2 linked regions of the Labilibaculum antarcticum genome follow. The protein of the gene in region 2 interacts with the protein of the main gene of each other region in a pairwise test. Links are inferred from orthologs where the notes say so. Each region holds a gene or a part of one and is shown on either strand. Other genes may lie near its edges. The genes, in order: gyrA and gyrB.

Region 1 (13,017 bases), 1.3 Mb from region 2 along the record:
CTCCAACATTGAGATAGGTTCTACAAATTGGACATAAATAGTTTGCCTTCATAACGATAAATTTAAATGGATAACTTCCTTATTAAAATATAAGACATTACAAGAAGAATGTCAATTTAAATCATCTTATTACCAGAGGTATAAATAAATTATTAAATACTTTTTGGTCTTTTTTTTATTATATCTCGTGTTGTAATTTTCAATTAAATATTAATTCGGCTATATTTGATGAAAGGCACACTTTAAAGCCTGCCAAATCGTTAAAAAGAATTTGAATTGAAACTAATTATAACCATACTTCGCTGGATTGCGCGCTTTTTAGGGATCTTCTTATTCCTATTTTTTATTTGGTTTGCTATCCAAATTGGTTCTCCTGATTTAACTATGATGTCTGAACAAGAAATTAAATTATTCTCGGCAAATGTCATAATGCTTATCGGATTAATAGTCGTATGGAAGTTTGAATTTATTGGCAGTCTTCTTCTAATTTGGGGCTATATTTTCTTCGCAATTGCCAATTATTCTTTTTGGAATGGACCTGTATTTCCTACGTTCTTATTTTTAGGTTTATTACATCTATTATGCTGGGGTTTAAGCACTTTTACGAATTTTAAAAGTTATAAAATTTCATTGCTGATTTTCCTTAAATAATTCTGCTTAGGAACATTCTATTAAAATTCTATTAACGAATGAAATTTTTATTATTTTTGAATCAATAACAATCATAACAAATATAAATCTTAGTTCATGTTAAATATTGCACTTTTTGGCCCTCCTGGCGCAGGTAAAGGAACTCAATCAAAGATGCTTGTCGAAAAATATAATCTAGCTTATATATCAACGGGAGATATTCTAAGAAGTGAGATTGCAGAAGGAACCGAGCTTGGTTTACAGGCAACAGACATCATAAAAAGGGGTGGACTTGTTCCCGACGAAATTATTGTTCAAATTATTGAAGAACGTATACTAACCAATACTGACGTAAATGGTTTTCTTTTTGATGGATTCCCTAGAACAATAGTACAAGCCTATATTCTTGAAGGTTTACTTTTAAAGATGAATACAAAACTGGACTGTATGCTAAGTTTGCAAGTACCTTCAGACCAATTGCGAAGTCGTTTGTTAGATCGTGCAAAGAAGGAGGATAGAGAAGATGATACAGAGGAAGTTATAAGTGTTCGTTTAAAAGAGTATGACACCAAAACAGCTCCTGTTGCCAATTTCTATAAAGAAAAAGAAATATACCACGGTATTGAAGGTATGGGTGGTATCGATCAAATTTTTGAGCGATTGACTGCTATTGTAGATCAAACACTTCAAAAATCATGGATTAATTTGGTTTTATTAGGTCCTCCAGGATCAGGAAAAGGTACTCAAGGAAGAAAATTAGCCGAGCAATTCAATTTAGTATATATTTCAACGGGTCATTTAATGCGTCAAGAAATAAAAAAAGACACAGAAATGGGTCAAAGCGCGAAAACCTATATTGAAAAAGGAGATATTGTTCCAGATGAAATTGCGATTCGATTAATTGAAAGACAAATCCGCAAGCATCCAGATGCCAATGGCTTTATTTTTAAAGGATTTCCCCGAACTATTGTTCAGGCTTACATACTTGATGGTCTTTTACGAAAACTCGACTCTACGGTCACTACATCAATCAATCTTAACGTTTCTACTCTTGAATCCATTAAACGTCTAACTTCGAGAAGAAAAACCATTGGAAAAAGGCTTTATGATGATACTGATATCATTATTCATCGATTAGAACAATTTGAAAAGAGAAGCATTAAAGTATCCCCCTATTATTCCAAACAGAACAAATTTGAAATGGTAGATGGAATAGGAACTGAAGACGAGGTCTTTAAACGACTCACGGATGTTGTCAATAATTCATTCAAGAAAATTAGATAATTTGATAAAAAACTGGCTTTTCACAAAAATGCCAGTTTTTTTTTATTTTCTCCTCTTACAAAGCAATTGAAAGCCTTGACATAGTAATATTGCTCTTTAATCAAATGTAATCGGTTAGTAGTCATAAATTCGCTAAAATTGTAATTAATATAATTCAAGAGGAGAAGCAATGTATCTGGAAAATCCAAGCCTAAAAAAAATACTTAATTCATTAGAAAATCATACTTCTACTGATAATTCATTTGCTTTTATACTTATTGGTGAAGATTCTAAAATTTCCTTAAATGAGCTTGTTGAATCATTAAATCAGAAAAATATTCGATTTGCTGGCGGAGTATTCCCTCAAATAATCTACAACGAAAAAACATCAAATCAAGGCGTTGTTATCAAATGGATATGTGATGATTCTATTTCTATCTATTTTGATTCCCCCGAAATATTTAGCCGTCAAATTTCAAAATTGGATAGTGCAATATTTTCAACAGCTTATGTTCTAGTATCCGGTTTGTGCTCCAATAGTTCCGAACACTTAAGATCATTATATACCTATTTAGGAAATGATGTTAAATTTATAGGAGGTGGTGTCGGACGAATCAAAGAGAACAACGAAGGCATTTTAATTAGTAATGATGGAGTATTTAGATCAGGATCTATAGTCATACTAACTAAAAGCAAGGCAACAACAGGTGCTTTACATGGTTGGACAAAACTTTTTGGCCCTTTTATTGCTACAAAAACTGAAAAAAACTTTATAAAGGAACTTAATTGGGAGAATGCATTTGTTGTATACCAGCGATTTTTAAAAGAAGTATTAGACATCGATCTTGACAGATTAAATTTTGAGGAAAATTCTATCCATTATCCATTTGGAATCTATAAAGAGAATAAAGAATATATTATAAGAGACCCAATGAAAGTTTCTGAAGAGGGTTACCTGCAATGTGCAGGTAGTATTCCAGAGAATTCACTTATCGATTTAATGTCAATGGGAAAGGAAGATTTTAAATCAATTCCTAAAAATCTTATTACCCAAAATATCAATGAAAAATCAAAAATATCTGATGTGTTGATTTTCAATTGCATATCAAGAGCTAATCATTTAAATAATGATTTCTATATGGAATTATCTAATTTAGCTGAAGAAATTAAAAACAACCAAAGTCAGATGAATTTAGAAGGAGCACTTTCCATTGGTGAAATATACTCAAGTGGTGAAGGGTATCCTGAAATATTAAATAAATCTATCGTTATAGGTTTATCATATACAGATTAGAATGCTAACAAACGATATAATAAAAGACATTTCATTTCTTTACGAATTATCTCTATCTATTGGACAATCATTAGATATGAAGGAAAATTGTAAGCAATTTTCACATGCACTAATGTCATTTAAAAATATCGAATTTGGCGGTGTTTGGATTAAAAACAAGCACATTCCATTTTCGAATAATGAATTTGGATTAAAAGCTATTTATTCGCATCCTATTGTTAAGCTTAAAACTGATTCTATATGCATTCCTAATTTTATTGATAACTGTTTTGAATCTCAAAATTCTTTTTCGTGTGTTCTTACACAAGAGATTAGTAATGAAATAGGATTTAAAGTGAAAGAGGGGGGAGCAATAACTTTTTTTCAATTAAAAGACATTGGATTTTTGGCTCTCTATTCATCGTCAGAAAAACGAATTTGGAGTGATATCGATCAAACTAAATTAAAAAATGTTGTAGATAAATTTTCAGTTTCCATACAGGCATGCATCTCACATGAAATATCTATTCAGGATTTACTGACAATTACAGAAACAAAAAAGGAACTTGAAAAAGCCAAGAAGGAGGCGGAGGAATCAGAGCAATTAAAATCAGCCTTTCTTTCAAATATAAGTCATGAAATTAGGACTCCAATTAATGCCATAGTTGGATTCTCAAACTTATTGTCAGACACGGAGATAAATATAGAACAACGCACCAATTTCATAAGTCACATTTCAAATAATAGTAAAAAACTATTAAAACTAATAAATAATTTGATTGATGTTTCCAAAATGGAAACGAACCAATTAGCTATTCAAAAAGAAAAATTTGTTTTAAATCCAATTATAACAGATCTATTTAAGATCCATAAAACATATCTGTTAAGTCATTGCAAACTTAAGCTAAAGCTTGTATTACCTGATAATAGTGACCAGTTCTCAATTTATTCCGACAAGAATAAAATCATTCAAGTATTTGATAATCTTATAGATAATGCTATAAAATTCACCCCAAAAGGATTAATTGAGATAGGTTATTTTATAGAAAATGAAAAACACCCCGTGTTTTACATAAAAGATACAGGTGTGGGTATTTCTTCGGAAAAACAAGATGTTATTTTTGATCTATTTAGGCAAGGTGAAAGCAGTTCTACTCGAAAATTTGAAGGTTCAGGAATAGGTTTAACACTTTGTAAAAAAATGGTGCAACTTTTAGATGGCGAAATTTGGTTTGATTCTGAAGCTGAGATCGGGTCAAATTTTTATTTCAAAGTGCATGATTCCGGACAATCAAATCTTAAGTTGTTAAGAGATTCTTCTGATAAATATGAAAATAGAATTGAAAAATCAGGAATTAAGTCCATTAATTATTCAAATTGCAATATTTTAATAGCTGAAGATGTTAAGTCTAATTTCAACTACCTAAATGCAATAATTGAATTAACAGATGCTAATGTAATTTGGGCTCGGAATGGAAAGGACGCAATAGAAATATGTCAAACCAATAATCCTCAAATTGATTTAGTATTAATGGATTTGAGAATGCCTGAAATTGGTGGCTTAGATGCGATTAAACAAATTAAATCATTTAATAGTGGTATTCCTGTTATTGTACAAACAGCCTTTACGTTTAACAACGAAAAGGAAGAATGTTTCAATGCTGGGGCTGATGAATTTATTACAAAGCCTATTGATCCACAGAAATTAATTGAAGTCTTACAGAGGTTTTTGTAACTCAATCTTGATATTTCTTAATATCTAGCCTTCATTATGAGTTTATTAAAAAACGTACATTTGTCCTATAATCAACATTACGTTAAATAGAGTATATTGAAATAAAAGGAAGCCGTAACTTCCTTTTATTTTATAATTTATGAATTATTCCATTCCATCCAACTTGGCCTTGATTTGATTATATTTTTCAAGGTAAACTTCTTTTTCATTTCTTAATTTGAAATATAGCTCTTTCAAAGTAATCATAGAATTTTTCTCATCAGGTTGCATTTCAAGAACCTTTTCAAAATATGGAACAACAGCTTCATATTCGGTATAAACACCTTTAATTGCTTCGTTATACTTTTTAGCATCCATTATTTCATTGGCTGCTTTATGATTTTGTATGGCTGAATTTAGTTTTAGCAATCCCAGATTATACTGAGAAGTAAAATCCTCAGGATCCATACTCAATGCTTTATTGTACATCTCTTCAGCCTTAGCAAATTCCTCGGTTTTTTCATATAATGTACCTTTAGCGCGATAAAAAGAACTGTTTGTTGGATCTAACTCAATTGCTTTATCCAGATAGTCAGCAGCTTTTTCAGGCTCTCCACCTAACATGTAATGATTTATCAATTCAACTAACATCCATGAATCATTTGGAAATAGCTCAAATCCTTTATGCAGGTATTTAACTCCTTCTTCTTTATTTCCAGAATCATTTAAAACTTTAGCCAAATTAGCATAAGTTTTTGCGCCCCCATAATTGTACTCAATAGATTGCTTGTAATATTTAGCAGCTTTCTCTAATTGATCAGACTTTTGAGCAGTCATACCTGCATTAAAAATTACAGCTGTGTCAATTGTAGCATTTTCCTTAAACATATCCATTGCTTCAATTTCCAAGACTCTTTCAAAAGCAGCTAAAGCACCAGGAAAATCTCCTTTATTGTAAAGGTTTACTGCTTCATTTGTGTAATCAGGAATCATATTTGTCATCTGAGCTGTAATAGGCTTTTCCATTCTCCCCTTCTCATCTAACTCAAGAGCTTTCATGTAAGCATCAAATGCAACATCAAGTGGATTTTCCGACAATTTCTTGTACGCAGGAAGAGGACTCTCAAAGATAGCCTGATATACTTTTCCTTTCACAAGATATGCCTTAGCATATTCCACACATTTTTCGTCCTGAATTCCTAAATCAATAGTTTCTTTTGCCTGATCTAACTTACCGGAAGTAAGATAATTCTGGGCTCCAGTAACTTTACTTTTTTGTGCGCTTACACTTGCAACACACATAAGCATAACTAGAATGAATGATACTTTTCTCATAATTAATGTTTAGTTATTATAACAATCTTGCACAAAAATATATTTTTATTCCATATTAAAGCACAAGATTGGTTTCTTTATATTTAGTCTAAGTATTTATTCTTTACTCATCTCCTTCTACTGGTCCTGTTGACTCAGTTGACTCTTCTCCTTCTGCTGGTTTCTCTTCCGTTAATTCAGCTTCTTCAGGTGAAGAATTTACTTTAGCAACAGCTGCGATCGAATCATTTTTCTTACTCAGGTTAATTAAACGAACTCCCTGGGTAGCACGTCCCATAACTCTTAAATTAGAAACAGCCATTCTAATTGTAATTCCAGATTTATTGATGATCATTAGATCTTCAGTATCGGTTACATTTTTAATAGCAATTAAATCACCTGTTTTCTCAGTGATACTAATGGTTTTAACACCTTTACCACCTCTATTGGTAATTCTGTAATCATCAATTTTAGAACGTTTTCCAAAACCATTTTCAGAAACAACAAGAATATCCTCTTCTCCATTCTTAACACATATCATGCCAACTACCTCGTCGCTTTCATCTTTTAGCGTAATTCCACGTACTCCAGAGGCTGTTCTTCCCATTGGTCGCACCTGACTTTCAGCAAATCTAATCGCTTTTCCTGAACGTCCGGCAATTAAAATCTCATTGTTCCCATTTGTAAGTTTAGCTTCAAGCAATTGATCTCCTTCACGAATAGTAATCGCATTTACACCGTTAACTCTCGGACGAGAATAAGCTTCCAGTGAAGTTTTCTTAATAACACCTTTCTTAGTACAAAGAACAATGTTATTATTATTGATATATTCTTCTTCTTTTAAATTAAGAACATTAATGTAAGCTTTCACCTTATCATCCTGTTCAATATTCAATAGATTTTGAATCGCTCTACCTTTAGATTGTTTGGTTCCTTCAGGAATTTCGTAAACTTTCAACCAAAAGCATTTCCCTTTTTCTGTGAAGAACAACATAGTATTATGCATTGTTGCCATAATCATATGCTCTAAGAAATCTTCTTCTCTAGTAATACTTCCTTTAGAACCTACTCCACCTCTATTTTGAGTTTTGAATTCGCCGAGTGGTGTTCGTTTAATATAGCCCATTCTTGAAATGGTAATTACCATTTCTTCATCAGCATAAAAATCTTCCGGATTAAACTCTTCTGAAGCATAAACGATATCAGTTCTTCTTTCATCGCCATATTTAGCTTTCACATCAAGAAGTTCATTTTTAATGATATCCATTCGAATTGGTTCATTATTAAGAATTGAATTCAAATAATCAATCAATTTCATCAATTCTTCATATTCCGCATGCAGTTTATCTCTCTCAAGACCGGTTAATTTCTGCAAACGCATATCCAAAATTGCCTTAGCTTGTAGCTCATCTAACGAAAAGTTAGACATTAAGCCTATTCTAGCTTCTTCCGGAGTTTTAGATGCTCTAATTAATGCAATTACTTCATCGATATGATCCAAAGCAATAATCAAGCCTTTTAAAATATGAGCCTTAGCTTCTGCTTGTCTTAATTCAAATTGAGTTCTTCGAATAACAACCTCATGTCTATGTTCAACAAAATGCACTATTAAATCCCTAAGATTTAACATTTTGGGACGTCCTTTAACCAACGCAATATTATTAACGCTGAAAGACGTTTGCATTTGAGTATATTTAAACAACTTGTTTAAAACAACGTTGGCAATCGCATCTCTTTTTAGATCGAAAACGATACGCATACCGTTACGGTCAGACTCATCATTTACATTTGAAATTCCTTCTATCTTTTTATCATTGATTAAGTCTGCTGCTTTGATAATCAACTCAGCCTTATTAACCATATAAGGAATTTCACTTACGATTATTTTTTCACGTCCATTGTCCGTTGTTTCAATATTCGTTTTCGAACGCACAACAACACGACCTCTACCTGTCTCAAATGCATCTTTAACACCTTGATAACCGTAAATTGTTCCTCCTGTAGGGAAATCAGGCGCTTTCACAATACGAATCAAATCCTCCATTGAGACATCATTGTCATCAATATAAGTGACTATTGCATCAATAACATCAGATAAATTATGTGGCGCCATATTTGTTGCCATGCCAACAGCAATTCCCGAAGCTCCATTAACTAAAAGATTTGGAATTCGAGTAGGAAGAACCGTTGGTTCCAGTAAGGACTCATCAAAATTGGAAGTCATATCAACTGTATCCTTGTCAAGATCGGCTAATATCTCTTCAGCAATTTTTTTCATTCTGGCCTCAGTATAACGCATAGCTGCCGGGCTATCACCATCAACAGAACCAAAATTTCCCTGACCATCAATGAGAGGATAACGCAAAGACCAATGTTGAGCCATACGAACCATTGTCATGTATACAGAACTATCACCATGTGGATGATACTTACCTAATACTTCTCCAACAATTCTAGCTGATTTCTTGTAAGGTTTAGTTGATGTCATTCCCAACTCTCCCATTCCAAACAATACTCTGCGATGAACAGGTTTTAATCCATCCCTAACATCTGGCAAAGCTCTGGAAACAATCACCGACATTGAGTAATCAATGTAGGCTGATTTCATTTCCTCTTCTATATTAATACGTATAATTCTCTCTCCAGTAGTCATTATATTTATTTTAAAATTCTAATCATTTCTCGGAATTACAAAAGTAACAAAATATGTAGATTTTGCGTAACAAAGGAAGTGATATTTATGAATGGATTAAGATAAATATCACCCCGTTTCGCATTATTGGTTGATTATTAGTTTAATTGCTAATTTAGATAGATAAGAGATGAAAATTTGATAGCCAATTTAGGCTTGTATCTAATTATTTTTTGTTATTTTAATGCTACAATTACAAAATCGGGATGAATTTACCGATTAATTTATATTGATTTGTTAAAATTATTAAAGACCGACTATATGGATTCAAAATTTTCACCTCGTATAAAAGATGTACTTTCTTATAGCAAAGAGGAAGCTGAAAGGCTTGGTAATAATGCTATTGGAACGGAACATTTGTTTTTAGGAATTCTTCGTGAGGGTGAAGGTATTGCTGTTGATATTCTAATTTCATTAGGAGCCAACCTTTACGATATTCGAAAAAACATTGAGAAAAATCTGAAATCAGATGCAATATCTGACTTAGATCAAAACAATATTCCCCTGCAAAGATCAGCGGAACGTGTTCTTAAATTAATATATCTTGAAGCTAAAGCCCTAAAAAATAACACTATTGACACAAGTCATCTCCTTTTGGCCATCTTAAAAGATGAAAAGAGTTTGGTAACTCAAGTTCTAGAGGACAATACCATAGACTACAATAAAGTGAAAGATAATTTAAAAACACTCTTCCCTAAAGCACAGGCAGACTATAATCCAGAAGATCATGAAGAAAAAGGCGGATTGTCTGGTGGTGAATCTAAAAGAACTACATCAAGGGGAAAATCTGAAACTCCAGTATTAGATAATTTTGGTATTGATATAACCAAATCAGCAGAAGAAGGTACTCTGGACCCCATTGTTGGAAGAGAAAGGGAAATTGAACGATTGGCACAAATTTTAAGTCGTAGAAAAAAGAACAATCCAATTTTAATTGGTGAGCCTGGCGTTGGTAAATCAGCTATTGCTGAAGGACTTGCTTTACGGATCATTCAAAAAAAGGTGTCAAGAGTTCTGTTTGGAAAGAGAGTTGTTTCTTTGGATTTAGCCTCAATTGTTGCTGGAACAAAGTATCGAGGTCAGTTTGAAGAAAGAATGAAAGCCATTTTAAACGAGCTTTCAAAAACAACTGACATTATTCTTTTTATTGATGAAATTCACACTATTGTAGGAGCTGGTGGAGCTACAGGATCACTAGATGCAGCAAACATGCTTAAACCAGCCTTGGCAAGAGGTGAAATTCAATGCATTGGAGCAACAACGCTTGATGAGTATCGTCAAAATATTGAAAAAGATGGAGCCTTAGAAAGACGTTTTCAGAAAGTGATGGTTGAACCAACCTCTCCTGAAGAAACAATAGAGATTCTAAATAATATTAAGGAACGATACGAAGACCATCATAATGTTTTCTACACAAAAGAAGCCATTGAAGCTTGTGTCAAACTAACGTCCAGATACATAAGCGACAGACACTTGCCAGACAAAGCAATTGATGCTCTTGACGAATCAGGATCACGTGTTCATATTTCAAATATTCACGTTCCTGTAATCATCGAAGAATTAGAGAAAAAAATAGAAGAAACCCGTCAAAATAAAATTAAAGCTGTTAAAGCGCAGAAGTTTGAGTTAGCAGCAAGTTTTAGAGATAAAGAAAAAACTTTTTCGGAAGATTTAGATCGGGAAAAAGACAAATGGGAACAAGAACTTAGCCTTAAAAAGGAAAAAGTTTCTGCAGACGATATTGCCGAAGTGGTTGCAATGATGACTGGAGTCCCCGTAAAAAGAATTGCTCAGGCAGAAGGCTCCAGACTTTTAAAAATGGCTACTGAACTTCAAGGAAAAGTTATTGGACAAGAAGATGCCATTAGTAAAATTGTAAAAGCCATTCAAAGGAATAGAGCTGGTTTAAAAGATCCGAACAAACCAATTGGCACATTCATATTTCTAGGGCCAACTGGCGTTGGTAAAACTCAACTAGCTAAGGTTTTATCAAACTATTTGTTCGACAGCAATGACTCGCTTATACGAATTGACATGAGCGAATACATGGAGAAATTTGCTGTATCTAGATTAGTTGGAGCACCTCCGGGTTATGTTGGTTATGAAGAAGGTGGCCAATTGACAGAAAAAGTAAGACGCAAGCCTTATTCTGTTGTACTCTTGGATGAAATTGAAAAAGCACATCCAGATGTTTTTAATATTTTACTGCAAGTTCTAGATGACGGTCAATTAACTGATAGCTTGGGACGTAAGGTTGATTTTAAAAATAGCATTATCATCATGACTTCCAATATTGGCAGTAGAGAATTAAAAGATTTTGGGAAAGGAATTGGATTCCAATCAGGAGGATCTGAATCTAATGACTACACCAACAATATTATTCATAAAGCACTAAAAAAAGCATTTGCTCCCGAATTTCTTAACAGAATTGATGACTTGGTCATGTTTAATTCTCTAACTCAAAAAGACATTCATAAGATCATCGATATAGAACTTGATGGCTTATACAAGAGAGTTAATGAACTGGGGTACCATATTAAGATGTCTTCGGCAGCCAAAGATTTTATTGCTGAAAAAGGTTATGATGTTCAATTCGGTGCTCGTCCATTAAAACGTGCCATTCAAAAATATTTGGAAGATGAAATGGCAGAAGTCATTATAAAAGCAAGTATTTCAGAAGGCGACACCATCTCTGTAGGTTTTGATAAAGCCAAACAGAAAATAACTACTAAAGTTCTGAAACTACAGAAAGAATTAGAATAGAAAATTATCGGCATACAGCGAACAACACCCTAAATGTTAAACACAATATTTGGGGTGTTTTTTTTATTTCAATTCTATTTTTATTTAGAGTAATTCAAAACAATTATTACCTTTGGTTTAAACGATAAAATATCATTATGAATAAAAATAATAAAAAAGTTGCCTTTGCAGGCAATCCAATGACTCTTCTTGGAAATGAAGTGAAAACTGAAACAATTGCAAATAATTTTACAGCTCTTGATCAAGGTTTATCTCCAGTACAACTATCTGATTTTGATGGGAAAGTAAAGATTTTATCTATCTTTCCATCTATTGATACAGGTGTTTGTTCGGCGCAAACCCATAGATTCAACAAAGAAGCTGCTTCTTTAGATAAAAACATACAAATCATTACATTATCTAATGATTTGCCATTTGCATTGGGGCGTTTCTGTGGCGCTGAAGGGATAACAAATTTAATTACCCTTTCCGATCATAAAGAACTTGATTTTGGATTAAAATATGGTTTTGTTGTTGAGGAATTACGTCTTCTTGCCCGTGGTATTGTCGTTATAGATAAAGACAACAAGGTAAAATATGTAGAATATGTAGCTGAAATGACAGAAGAACCTAATTACGAAGCAGCATTGAAAGTTGCTAAAGCATTAGTTTAAGATTCTATAATTAATTATTAAAGCTCCTTAATGGAGTTTTTTTAAAAGAAAATATATGTACTTATTTTTCGATACAGAAACAACTGGTCTACCTAAACGTTGGAATGCTCCAGTTACAGATTTAGATAACTGGCCAAGACTCGTTCAATTAGCATGGCTTCTTTATGATAGTCGCGATAATGAAATAAAAAGAGCAAATAGAATCATTATTCCTGAAGGATATATTATTCCTCCTGAAGCTTCTAATATTCACGGCATTTCAACACAAAAAGCTATTGATGAAGGAATTGATTTGACTGAGGCATTAAACGAATTCTCGAAAGCATTAAACGAGGCTGATTTTCTTATTGCTCACAATATTAGCTTCGATGAAGTAATTATTGGAGCCGAATTTCTAAGGAAAGATATCAAAAGCAGATTGATTGACATCCCTAAAATTTGTACCATGAAAACCACAACTAATGTTTGTAAAATACCTGGGCGAAGTGGTTACAAATGGCCTAATTTGACTGAGCTTCACCAATTTTTGTTTCAAAAAGACTTTGAAGGTGCTCATGATGCACTAGCAGATGTTAAAGCATGTGCCGATTGTTTTTTTGAGTTAAAAAAAACCGGGATGTATCAAGTACAAGGAAGTTTATTTTAAAAAATAAAGGCAGATCAAACGATCTGCCTTTTTCTTTATATTACTTCTCCAAATAAGTCGTAATCTTCA
Region 2 (12,777 bases):
GATTAAAACTAAAGGCGGCCATCTGGAAGTACATTTCAGAAAAACAAACGACACACAAATCGAAAACATTTGGTTGGTAGGGCCTGCAACACATGTTTTCACAGGAACTATCACAACCTAACAATCAAACTCCCTTTTCAGCTCAATATGAAATTCATTCTTGCTAAAATTTTTGAAGACAAGAGTATTTCCAAAGTCTTTTTGGTTTCACTTCTCTCTACTTCTCTGCTCTTGATATCAATTCTTGGAATTTTTTGGGTGCAGCAAGAAAGGCAAAAATTCAATAAAGAGTCTCAACAAATTAAGTCCGACTTTTTCAGGATGCAAGAAAAAACCCTGCAACACGAAACGCAAACTCTTATTAATTATATTGAAAACGAAAGAGAGCAAACAAGAAATGCACTAAAGAAAGACATAAACAGCCGAGTTCATGAAGCACACTCAATTGCAACAAACATATACAACAGTTGTAAAAACGACCTATCGGAAAGCCGAATAAAAGAACTAATCATTAACGCTTTACGCTCCGTTCGTTTTAATGATGGAAGTGGCTTTTTCTATATAAACAGCTTGACTGGAGTTGTGCAAATGGATCCTGAAAATCTAAACTGGGAAGGACAAAACAAACTAATTTTAAAAGATGTTTTTGGAATTCCGATTATTAAAAATGAAATCAAAATTGCGAAGACTCAAGGGGAAGGCTACTCAAACTACTCTTGGCAAGAAGATAAAGGACAAAAAATCCATCCCAAAATATCTTTTGTAAAGATATTCAAACCCTACAATTGGTATATCGGTTGCACACAATATGTCGAAAATTATCGTCTGGGAATTCAAGAGAAGATCCTCAATAAAATTACAGACATGAGATTTGATGAAAGCTTCTCAATTGCAGTATTTAGTTTTGATGGAACTTGCTTAGCTCATACACGAAAGGAGCTTGTTGGACAGAATCTCTGGAATGAAGAAGACAAAGAGGGTGTAAAAGTTGTGCAGGAGATAATTACCCGAGGAACAGACAAAAATGGAGGCTTCGTCAGATATCTTGATCCTTTTAATCATGATTCAACAAAGCTAATGTTTGCAAAATCGTATAAGGACTGGCAATGGGTTATCGGCAGTGGTGTTCATATTGACAAACTTACAGAATCAATTAAAAATAAAAGGAATGAGTTAAAAGCAAATCTGATTGAGTATTTTATCAAGGCAGGCTTGGTATTTTTATTGACACTCTTCATCATTATTATTTTCACCCGATTTGTTGTTGAAATCAGTAAATCAGGGCTAGAGATTCTAACCCAATTTTACAGGAATGCCGCGACCGATTCACACTTAATTGATGTATCTAAACTTCATTTCAAAGAGTTTAAAATTCTAGGTGAGCACGCTAACGCAATGGTTATAAGACGAAAACGGATCGAACACCAACTCAGTATTGAGACTGCCTATTTTGAACAACTTTTCGAAAATTCGCCGGAAGCAATCGCAATAACAGATAATGAGAGTAAGGGAATAAAAATTAACAAACAATTCACCTCTCTTTTTGGCTACACAAAAGAAGATCTTAAAGGAGTTGTTATAGATAGCTTACTTGCTGATGAAACAAAACAAGGAGAGGCTAATAGTCTGAATTACCTTACAGCTAAAGGGCAGCTTGTAGAAATTGAGACGATGCGAAAATGCAAAGATGGTAGATTAATTGATGTTTCTATTATGGGGAACCCAATTGAAGTTGGAGGCAAGCAAATTGCAATATTTGGAATATACAGAAACATTACAGAAAGAAAAGTATATGAAAAGCACCTAACCGAAGCGAAAAACAAAGCCGAAGAATCTGATAAATTAAAATCAGCCTTCCTGACAAATATGTCACATGAAATTAGAACTCCAATGAATCATATTCTTGGATTTACTGAAATTATGACATCTCAGCAAATAGACGAAAACGAAAGACGAGAATACGGAGCACTAATAAAACAAAGCGGGGATAGTTTACTGCAACTCATTAACGACATAATTGATCTATCAAAAATAGAATGCAAACAAATCAATCTTGCACTTTGTCACACCCCTGTTAATATTTTACTATCCGAATTATATGAAAAATTTTACGCTCTTAAAAACAAAAATAACAAGGCTCACTTAATCTTGAGAATACAAAAGGCTTTAAGCGACGAAGACTCAATAATTTATACTGATCCTCGAAGATTAGAACAATTATTATCCAACATAATTGACAACGCCATCAAATTTACCAATGAAGGTTTTATCGAACTAGGCTACCATCTTATTGATCAAAACAAAATTGAATTCTTTGTAAAAGACACAGGAATTGGAATCTCCAATCAATCCATAGATCATATTTTTAAAAGCTTTAGACAAATGGATGGTTCGGATACAAGGCAGTACAGCGGTACTGGTTTAGGCTTAACAATATCGAACCGATTAGCCGAAATACTTGGCGGAAATATTAGAGTTGAATCGGAGGAGAATGTAGGAACTTGTTTTTTCATAACTCTCCCATACAATACGGACAAATCTAAAATTGAAAAAATAGAAGTTGTTGAAAAACAAGACCACAACTGGACAGGAAAAAGTATTCTTGTTGTAGATGATGAGAAAAACAATTTCACCTTCTTTAAAGCAAGCCTTGCAAAAACCCAGGCTGATATTCTATGGGCCAAAAATGGACGCGAAGCAATAACAATGTGTCAATCAAATACAATCGATCTTATTCTAATGGACATACAAATGCCGGTTATGAATGGCTATGATGCAATGAAAGAAATCAAATCTCTCTACTCGAGAATTCCGATTATTGGGCAAACAGCTTTCTTTCAAAAAGAATACAAACAAAAAGTAATGGCAGCTGGTTGCGACGACTATTTAATAAAACCAATTAAAACTTGTAAACTACTGGATTCTATTGAAAAATTGATTTCAAAAAACTAATCCCACTTCGTTTTTAATTGTACTTTTTTATAGTTAAGAACATAAGCCATAACGTCATCATAATTATTTACAAACTCATAATAATTCCGATAATCTTCTTTGGCAAAATTCTCCTGATAAGAAAGTTCGAATTGGTCTTTTAAAAAATCATAAAACCCATCCGTATTAACAAACACGATTGGTAAATTATGATATCCCAACTGCTTTAAAGTTATCACTTCTAAAATCTCCTCAAGAGTACCAAAACCACCAGGCAAAGCCACAAATGCATCCGACTTTTCACGCAAAACTTTTTTTCGTTCCGCCATATCAGGAGTTATAACTAATTCATCCAAAAAATCAGCCGATACACCAAAGTCATCAATCAACTTTGGCACCACACCAATCACCTTGCCCCCAGCCTCTTTCACCGAAACGGCAACCTGATTCATAAGCCCTATATTGGTTCCTCCATACACCAAATTATGTCCAGCAGTACCGATTGCCAAACCTAAATTTCTAGCTTCCTGGAAATACTTTTCAGCTACAGAATTACTCGAAGAACAAAATACACAAACATTCATCTTTTTACGATTAAAATTTACGACTAGTAAAGTATTCAATTTCCCTTACATGACAAAAATAAGAGTCAAAACATCTCTTGTGAAATCATAAAAAAAAGCCCTTGAGGTATTCTCAAGGGCTTCACATTATGTATCTTACTACTTAGGCATCAATATTTGCATAAGTTGCATTCTTTTCAATAAAGGCACGTCTTGGTGGAACATCGTCTCCCATCAACATTGAGAATGTATGATCTGCCTCAGCAGCATTCTCAATGGTTACCTGACGTAAAGTTCTAGCCTCTGGATTCATTGTTGTTGACCACAATTGCTCAGCACTCATCTCTCCAAGACCTTTGTAACGCTGAATGTGCATACCAGATTCTTTTCCACCACCCCATTGTTCAATTAGGCGTAGGCGTTGACCTTCACTCCAACAATATTCTTCATTCTTTCCTTTTTTAACCAAAAACAAAGGAGGTGTAGCAATATACAAGTAACCACTTTCGATTAATGATTTCATGTAACGGAAAAAGAAGGTCATGATAAGAGTTGCAATATGACTACCATCAACATCCGCATCACACATGATAACAATCTTGTGGTAACGAATTTTTTCAACATTAGCAGCTTTACTATCGTCTTCGGTTCCTATTGTAACACCTAAGGCTGTAAATATATTCTTGATTTCTTCGCTTTCGAAAACCTTGTGTTGCATGGCTTTCTCAACATTCAAAATCTTTCCTTTTAGTGGAAGAATCGCTTGAAATTTACGATCACGACCTTGTTTGGCAGTACCACCCGCCGAATCACCCTCGACAAGGAATACTTCACAGTTAACAGGATCTTTATCGGAACAATCAGATAATTTACCTGGCAAGCCAGACCCGCCCAAAACAGTTTTCCGCTGAACTAATTCACGAGCCTTTCTAGCTGCATGACGAGCCGTAGCAGCCATTATAACCTTCTGTACAATAGTTCTGGCATCTTTTGGATGTTCTTCCAGATAATTAGCCAGCATTGTGCTTACGGCCTGATCAACAGCAAGACTTACTTCTGAGTTTCCTAATTTTGTTTTGGTTTGACCTTCGAACTGAGGTTCTGCAACTTTCACAGAAACAACTGCAGTTAATCCCTCACGAAAATCATCGCCACTAATATCAAACTTCAATTTTGACAACATTCCTGATTTATCAGCAAATGTTTTTAAAGTTCGGGTCAATCCACGACGGAAACCTGTAAGGTGAGTTCCCCCTTCGATTGTATTAATATTATTCACGTAAGAGTGAATATTTTCAGAATAAGAAGAATTGTATTGAAGAGCTATTTCAACAGGAACTTCATTCTTATCGTATGAACAATGAATCGTTTCCTCTATTAATCGTTCCCTTGTGCTATCAAGGAATTCAACAAACTCTTTTAACCCTTCTTCTGAATAAAATGATTCGAAACGGCATTCGCCATTCTCATTCAAATCCCGTTTATCTGTAAGATTCAATCGAATCTCTTTATTTAAAAAAGCAAGTTCTCTTAAACGTGCCGCTAAAATATCGTATTTATACTCTAAAACTAGAAAAATTGAATCATCTGGCTTAAAAGTAATATAAGTTCCTGTCAAATCAGATTCTCCTATTGTTTCGACAGGAGCCAAAGGTTTCCCTTTAGAATATTCCTGACGATAAACTTTCCCATCACGATGGATTTCAGCAGTTAAAAGTATTGACAATGCATTAACACAAGACACACCAACACCGTGCAAACCACCAGATACCTTGTATGAACCCTTATCGAATTTACCACCAGCATGCAGAACAGTCATTACTACCTCAAGAGCCGATCTATTTTCTTTCACGTGCAATTCAGTAGGAATACCACGACCATCATCCTTAACGGTAATGGAATTGTCCTCATTGATAAATACATCGATATTTTTACAATATCCAACCAAGGCCTCATCAATTGAGTTATCTACCACCTCATATACCAAATGGTGCAAACCTTTAACGTTTACATCACCAATATACATGGAAGGGCGTTTCCGAACCGCTTCCAATCCTTCCAGTACCTGAATACTATCCGCTGAATATTCATTCTTCACTCTTGGCTTATTTTCTGAATCACTCATTTATCCGATCTTTAGTTGTCAATCAAATAATAAGACCAATAATCAAATAATTATTGATCAAATCATGATCTTATATTCTAATATTTTTTTTGTACAAAAATTAATTTATTCTCAGGGAAGCTTTCCTCTAAAAAAAGAGATAAAAAACAGCAACGGAAGAAAAGACAAAACACATTAACAATCAACACATTACACTCCTTCCAGAACCTGCAAACAAAAGTAAAACAAAGATAGTAAAAATGATGAGTTTTCAGGCTGTTTCATTTAGAAAAATCGTGCTTTTTCATTGTTTTTGACGAAGTATTTTTAAAAGGCTTAATCACCAAAGAAATGGATTCCTTTATGTTTAAAACTGTATAGAATTACTTCGGCGGGGTCTTTTCATCTTAAACCGGATGATAAAACTACTGACCTCAGGACCCGAATCCGTAACTCCATATTCTTTAAGCTCAAATAAAGTAGTTACGTTCTTAAATCTTTTCGGCATTGCTTCCCACATCTTGTGAAAAACAACCTGAACGTTTTCCAAGTCAATATCATCCAACTTTATTTTAAGCACTTCTTTATTCTTAGGCATCGCACAAACACTAATCCCATGCGTATTCCAGTCAACAGATTCTTCCGCAACAAAAGCCAGGTTAAGTGTATCTCTGGTGATATCAAACAAATAGATTACTCCCTTAGCATCCGCACCAAGATCCATTACTATTTCAAGTGCTTTACGGTCCTTATTAACTGAAAGCTTCCAACGTTCTTCTTTTTGAGCACTAAGCTTACTTACATGCATAAAAAGTATGAACGTAAATAGAAGTATATATTTAAATTTATTGATCAATTTCAAGAGCCTAAATTTGATTACTAATTAATAATAGTATTAAAATTAGCAAAAAGCGTGCTAAAAACAATTTACAAACATAAGCAAAATAAAAAAAGGATGCTCTATGAACAGAACATCCTTATATAAATACTTTTAACCTGATCTAAAATACAACTTTCACACCTAATAAAAAATTTAGTCCCTGAGAAGGATATCCATCCCACTGGTAATATTTATCTGCAAATAGGTTATTGATTTTACCAAAAGCCGTAAAATGCTTATTTAAACTATAATTAGCACCAATATTCAGATCATATACGGCATCTATAGTTTGAGTCTGAGAACCTACCAAAATTGATCTCTCGCCTAATAAGTTTACTCCTGCCTGAAACTCCAATTCTGAAGTAAAAGCATAAGTAGCATTTACATTCATTTCAAATTCCGGTTTATGCCAAGCTTCATCCTGTTTATCGAGAGTATACTTGTTAAACCAAACCGATGAATTCAATTGCATTTTATCGGTCCAACCAATGGTTACTTCTGCTCCTAAACGAAACAAACTGATGTCATCGTAAACCACATCGAATTTATTTGAATAAGTTGGGCCAGAGTAAGCCGTATTTGCAGCACCAGCACTTCTTTGCACAAAGAAATACTGATCATCAACAGAACTATATTCTGCAGATAATTTAAATGATGAATTAGAAGACAGACTCCCTTTAAAGCCACCAAACAATCTGTATTTCTGATTGGAAGACATTACATCCAAACCTGAATAAACGAATGGATTCTCTGCAATAATATTGTTGTAATTATTCATATTTAAATTCCCATCGATACCAGCAAACAGGGTCATAATGCCATCAATCGCTTCAAAATCGATAGCGATATCAGGATATATTTTTGCTTCTGAGTCATCACCGATTGCAATTACGGTATTCACGCCCAATTTAAGATTCAACTGACCGGTTTGAAGCGAATATTGAGGATTCAAATTCCAAAGCATGGTTTTTCTTTCAGATAAACCAAGCTGATCAAGATTATACAATCCATCGGTTGCAAAATAATCAAAAGCAGAACGCAAACTCCAAAAGCCATCACCACGACGAATTTTAGCCTCTGCGCTAATCAAAACATCATTCTCGGTAACAAATATATCATCCGAGAAATGCTCGTATTGCAAGCCAATGCCAAAATTCAATTTTTCCTCATCTTTAAAGGTGGTTTTAAAGTCAGTAGCAAAACCAAAACGATTTTGAACCTGTTCAGAATATGGAAATAAATCAATATAATTTGCAGGAAGATCATCGCTTAATTGAGAACCAAAAAAGTTATATCCTTTGTGTTTGTAATAAACCCTTCCTGCAACTTTAGCCTCATCTAAATAGGTACTGCCATATGCTTCAACCAATTGTTCTGTCCAATCAGGTTTTACCTTTCGGTCATTTTTCAATTCCAATTTCCCATTGGTTGAATAGTGGCGAATATGAATTCCAAAATCAGTAGTCTTAGAACGCTGGTTATTGAATCGATAATCCCCTAAAAGGGTAGAATAATTACCGCCGGCAAGAGTTAACACGTGACTATTTATTGATTTTAAAGGCTCACCAACAATTCGAGCTGCTGGAATTAAAGCCGGCGAAAATCCAACTGTAAGAGGCTTCGTTTGTATAAAATAAGAAAAGGAAGGAGTAAAAGTTGCCGTATCCTGAACGACAGGCAATTCACCAATTCGTTTTGATTTATTGATTTTTGGCTGGTAAGCTGTTTTTACCTTAACCTCTTTATTTAAATCTCTTTGTTCCTGAGCGTTTGACACAGAACATGCCAAACCAGCTATAGCAACAGTAAATATGATCTTTCTAAACATTGATTCTTTATTATTGATTTTTTATTTTATTTCTAATCTATTCAACATCTTCTCCAACATGATTCTCTCCTCATCCAAGCCAAGAGAATCTGATTTTACTGATGCATTTTTAAATAACTTATTACTTTCGGTACTATCGGCTCCTTCGAACTGAATTTTTACTTCTTTATTGGTTATTTTCTCTTCTTCCTTTTTATCTGCAGCAAGCAGAATATCTAATTTAGCCTGCGCTCTCTCCACAATTCCATCGTCCTTTACGTCATAATTATCGACAATACTTTGCAGCGTATATCTAGCCTGAAAGGCATCATCCTTTTTTAGGAATACATCGGAAAGTAAAAGAAAACTTTCTGCCAGCCAATAATGATGCGGAGAATTCATTTCGATAAACGAATTGATTTCTTTTTCGGCCAAATCGTATTCGGTTTTTTCCGAATGTATTTTTGCCAATAGATATTTTGATTCAGCTCCTTCGACACTCTGAGTCTCCTTCGACAATACTTTAAAGTCACTCATTGCCGATGCAGTATTTCCCAAGGCCAAATAAGATTTTCCTCGTTTGTATCTTGCTTCTCGAATTAACTCCTCCTTCGATTTGGCTACCTCCAACACATCGCTTACTGCCTGAATTGTATTTTCATACTCTTTAAGACTATAAACGGATCTCATGTAACCCACTTTAGCCAATTTTACATTCTCCGGAATCTCAGCCATCCCTTTTAATCTTGAAAACTGGCCTTTCGCCTGCAAATAATTCTTATTCCGATAGTTTAGTTGAGATGAAGCCAACAATGCTTTTTCAGTAAACAAATTGTTGGGCTGATTCAAAACCTGTTCGAATCCGACCAGCGCTTCATCGTATTTTTCCAGATCCAGAGCTGCATTTGCTTTGTAAAACTGGGCATTCAATCGGAACATTCCATTTGGAAAATTAGATAAATACTCACCCAATGCATTCGTTCCTCTTTCTGTTTCGCCCGACATGTATAATCGTTCAGCAGAAATGTAGGAAAGAGAATCTTTCTCGGAACTCCTAATAACTCCACCACCTTGGAAGGACTCTGCAAAAGCAAAATAATCATTCACCTTATTCATGTCCACGTACACATTTTTTAATCCGATAAAGGCACTTTTCTTTTCTTCGCTTTGCGGATATTTTAGAACCACTTCTTTGTAATAACTAATGGCTTTTTGATATTCTTTGGCATTGTAATTCAGCTGTCCTAACTGCAATAATGATTTTGGCGCATAACTACTTGTTGGAAATTTGGAGACCAACTCTTTATAAATAGATACGGCTGTTGCCTGATCGTCTAATTTCACTTTTGCTTTGGCTAGTTCAAACAAGGCATCATCCAAATACTCTGAATCGGTGTAAGAGCTACGTATCTGTTCCAGCAAACGCGATTCCTCTGCAGAGTCACCCAGCAATCCTACCGAAAGGGCTTGCTGATACAAAGCATAATCAGGATCCCACTTGCCGGCATTAACCGATTTATTGTAGTATTCTGAAGCATTTCGATAATCTCTCTTCAAAAAGAAACAGTCGCCAATTCGGTTACAAGCATCCGAAACAAAATTGCTTTTTTCATCTGATTGATTGACAAACTTTCGAAACCAGTCAGATGCGTCATCGTATTTATCCTGTTCGAAATACGCATAAGCAATATTGTAGTAAGCACGCTTATAGTAATCCGAAGATCCTGATCCCGGTGATACGATGAACTCATTATAAAGTGCTGTAGCCTCGCTAAATTCACCCATTCGGTAATTAGCTTCAGCTTTCCAGTAAATACACTCGGCAGCTATTTGCGAGTTATATATTGGGTACTGCAATGAAGCAGTAAAAGACTCAATTGCCTCCGAATAATTAAGCTGTTTCATCAATTCTAAACCACGAAGCCAGGAAACTCTTTGATATGCCTTTTTAATCTCAGGCGTTTTGCTTACAATTTTATTCATCGACAATAATGCATCGCCATAGTTCTTGCTGGTCATGTACACTTTCACCAAATAATCGTAGGCCTCATCATTTCGATCAGAATTTGGATACTTCTGCAAATATTCATCGAAGGCTTTTATGGTTTCGTTAAAAGGAGAATAAGAAAGCTCGTAGGTTAATTTGGCAAAATTGAACAAGGCATCCTGTTGCATATCCTTGTCAAAATCCATTCCTGCAGTTGCTGCAAAAGCAACTTTTGCTCCGTTTTTATCTCCCGACTGCAAATAACAATCTGCCAAGCAGTAATTGGCCACCATTAACAGTTCATCATTTTCGCCACCAACGTTCTCGAATTGCTCAATTGCTTCATCAAACTGCTTTTGTTTGTAGAGGCAATACCCATAAGCAAACTTATCCTCACGTGTCAAACTAGTCTTTCCTTTATCCAGAAATGGAATTGCCTTTTGATATTCTTTTAACTGATAATGCGAAAGACCAATCATTTTTGCGATTTCCTCACTACGCTTTACGGTAGCATCATCTAAAAATTGTGGCGCATACTCAATTACCTTCGCATACTTTTCCTGCAGGTAATAAATTTGTGTGATGTAGTAAGGAACAATTGGTTTAAAGGTTTTATTCTTAATTAGCTTTTCGAATCCGATTAATGCCGTTTGATAATTCTCATTCAGATACGCAATGTGTGAATAGTAATAGTTTGCAGGAGCATTATACTCTCCCGCCACCTCTGTAATATCAAAAAAGTACTTTCTGGCCTCATCATATTCCTTTTCACTGAAATAAGAGTATCCCATTTTAAACTGATATTCTGTTAGCTGATCACGATCCAAAGCATAGGTATCAACCTGATTGAACCAAACCAAAGCATCCTTGTATTTTTTGCTTCGATACTGCTGTCTTCCCAATTGAAAATAAGCCGATTGCTTTAAATTACTCTCGGGGTGTTTTCGAATAAAGGATTTCATTTCCTTTTCTGCTTCAGGACGAAAAAGTTCAATGGAGCACCATGCCATATAAAAATCGGCTTTTGTTGCTCTATCGGAATAACGATCCTGCTCCATATTCACAAAATCGGCAAATTCGTGCCTTGCTCCTCCATAATTTTTATTTTGGAACATTTCCATGGCCGATTGCCAAACTTGATTACTGCTTTTATGAGTTAATGATTTTTGGGCTTGAACGGTAAATCCCAAACATAAAAAAAACAGGGAAGTTAAAATCCACAAACTAAATTTGTTTCTCATACTGCTTTGCGTGTGTAGGTTCTATAAGTAAAAAAAGCTGATTACGTGTGCCTTGTTGCGGCTGATTCATAACTCAAAACTCCGTTTACAAAATCAGCTTTAAAGGTATAAATAATCTGTAAGCTTACCGTATCTGAAACGGAGGAATAAAAGAAAAATTGCATGCTTTTTGGATAAAGAAAAAGCGCAATTAAAAAGCTTCTGCCGAAATATTTTTTAGATTTGTATGTCAGCACAAAATTTGAATTCTAAAAAATCGAAATACATGATCGAATCTCCTATCATTGAACTTAAAAATGCCATTATCCGTCAGGCGGATAACATTATTCTTACAGATGTTAGCCTTGAAATTGAAAAAGGAGAATTTGTTTATATCATTGGCAAAGTAGGTAGCGGCAAAACGAGTTTAATGAAAACATTGTATGCCGAATTACCAATTAAAGAAGGTGGTGGATCTGTTGCTGGTTTTTATCTTCCTATCATCAAAACAAAACAGGTTCCTTTTCTAAGAAGAAAAATTGGGATTGTATTTCAGGATTTTCAGTTGCTTACCGATCGTAATGTTCATGACAACCTGGAATTTGTTTTAAAGGCTACCGGCTGGAAAAGCAAAAAGGAAATTGACAACAGAATTGAAGAGGTGTTGGAAAAAGTGAAAATGGGCAAAAAAGGATACAAAATGCCTCATGAGCTTTCGGGAGGAGAACAGCAAAGAATAGTGATCGCCCGCGCTTTACTAAATTCTCCGGATATTATTTTGGCTGATGAGCCAACCGGAAATCTTGACCCTGAAACCTCTGATGAATTGGCCGAATTGCTAATGGATATCAGTAAAAATGGAAGAACAATTGTAATGGCCACTCATCAGCACGATTTGTTAAAGAAATTCCCTGCTCGTACTCTTGAGTGCAAAGATGGAAAAGTGATTGAGATATCGAATCCTAAAACCGATGAAGAAATAGAGATTGAATTGGATTAAAACATCCGAAAACACCACAAACCCGAAAGGGACTTCACATACCTAATAAGGCCTGAATTTTGAGAGAAACGAGACCATATGACAAGGATTTTGAAAAATTGAAGCTGAAACACAGTTTGATTTTTCCTTTGACCTTCATCTTCGTAATGTGGGCAGTTAAACTATTCGAATGGGGACTTGGTTTGAATCTGTATTATTTAGGAATTTTCCCTTTGCACACAAAAGGATTGATTGGAATTCTCACCAGCCCGTTCATTCATAAAGATTTTAGTCATCTAATGGCTA

Evidence for each region.
Region 1: the proteins of gyrB (region 2) and gyrA interact in binary tests that used the Escherichia coli proteins (3 or more experiments, as listed by UniProt). The link is inferred for Labilibaculum antarcticum from one-to-one orthologs.

What each region holds. Positions count from the first base shown.
Region 1 is NZ_AP018042.1:5,080,341-5,093,357, reverse strand. What follows is about bases 6,084-9,237. They hold gyrA (DNA gyrase subunit A), read right to left. Parts: upstream 8,848-9,237; coding sequence 6,319-8,847; downstream 6,084-6,318. Other genes in these bases: ALGA_RS20330 (ATP-dependent Clp protease ATP-binding subunit), read left to right, coding at 9,148-9,237; ALGA_RS20340 (tetratricopeptide repeat protein), read right to left, coding at 6,084-6,215. Outside these bases: ALGA_RS20365 (hypothetical protein), read right to left, coding at 1-52; ALGA_RS23745 (DUF7670 domain-containing protein), read left to right, coding at 277-651; ALGA_RS20355 (adenylate kinase), read left to right, coding at 748-1,914; ALGA_RS20350 (FIST signal transduction protein), read left to right, coding at 2,084-3,187; ALGA_RS20345 (hybrid sensor histidine kinase/response regulator), read left to right, coding at 3,189-4,901; more of ALGA_RS20340, read right to left, coding at 5,046-6,083; more of ALGA_RS20330, read left to right, coding at 9,238-11,649; tpx (thiol peroxidase), read left to right, coding at 11,787-12,302; ALGA_RS20320 (3'-5' exonuclease), read left to right, coding at 12,358-12,948; 30S ribosomal protein S12 methylthiotransferase RimO, read right to left, coding at 12,984-13,017. UniProt on the Escherichia coli protein: A type II topoisomerase that negatively supercoils closed circular double-stranded (ds) DNA in an ATP-dependent manner to maintain chromosomes in an underwound state.
Region 2 is NZ_AP018042.1:3,809,847-3,822,623, reverse strand. What follows is about bases 3,139-6,052. They hold gyrB (DNA topoisomerase (ATP-hydrolyzing) subunit B), read right to left. Parts: upstream 5,620-6,052; coding sequence 3,658-5,619; downstream 3,139-3,657. Other genes in these bases: ALGA_RS15035 (hypothetical protein), read right to left, coding at 5,966-6,052; ALGA_RS15045 (LOG family protein), read right to left, coding at 3,139-3,515. Also shown: dapF (diaminopimelate epimerase), read left to right, coding at 1-121; ALGA_RS15050 (cache domain-containing protein), read left to right, coding at 148-2,952; more of ALGA_RS15045, read right to left, coding at 2,949-3,138; more of ALGA_RS15035, read right to left, coding at 6,053-6,406; ALGA_RS15030 (TonB-dependent receptor), read right to left, coding at 6,600-8,306; ALGA_RS15025 (tetratricopeptide repeat protein), read right to left, coding at 8,328-11,513; ALGA_RS15020 (cell division ATP-binding protein FtsE), read left to right, coding at 11,779-12,492; ALGA_RS15015 (rhomboid family intramembrane serine protease), read left to right, coding at 12,552-12,777. UniProt on the Escherichia coli protein: DNA gyrase negatively supercoils closed circular double-stranded DNA in an ATP-dependent manner to maintain chromosomes in an underwound state.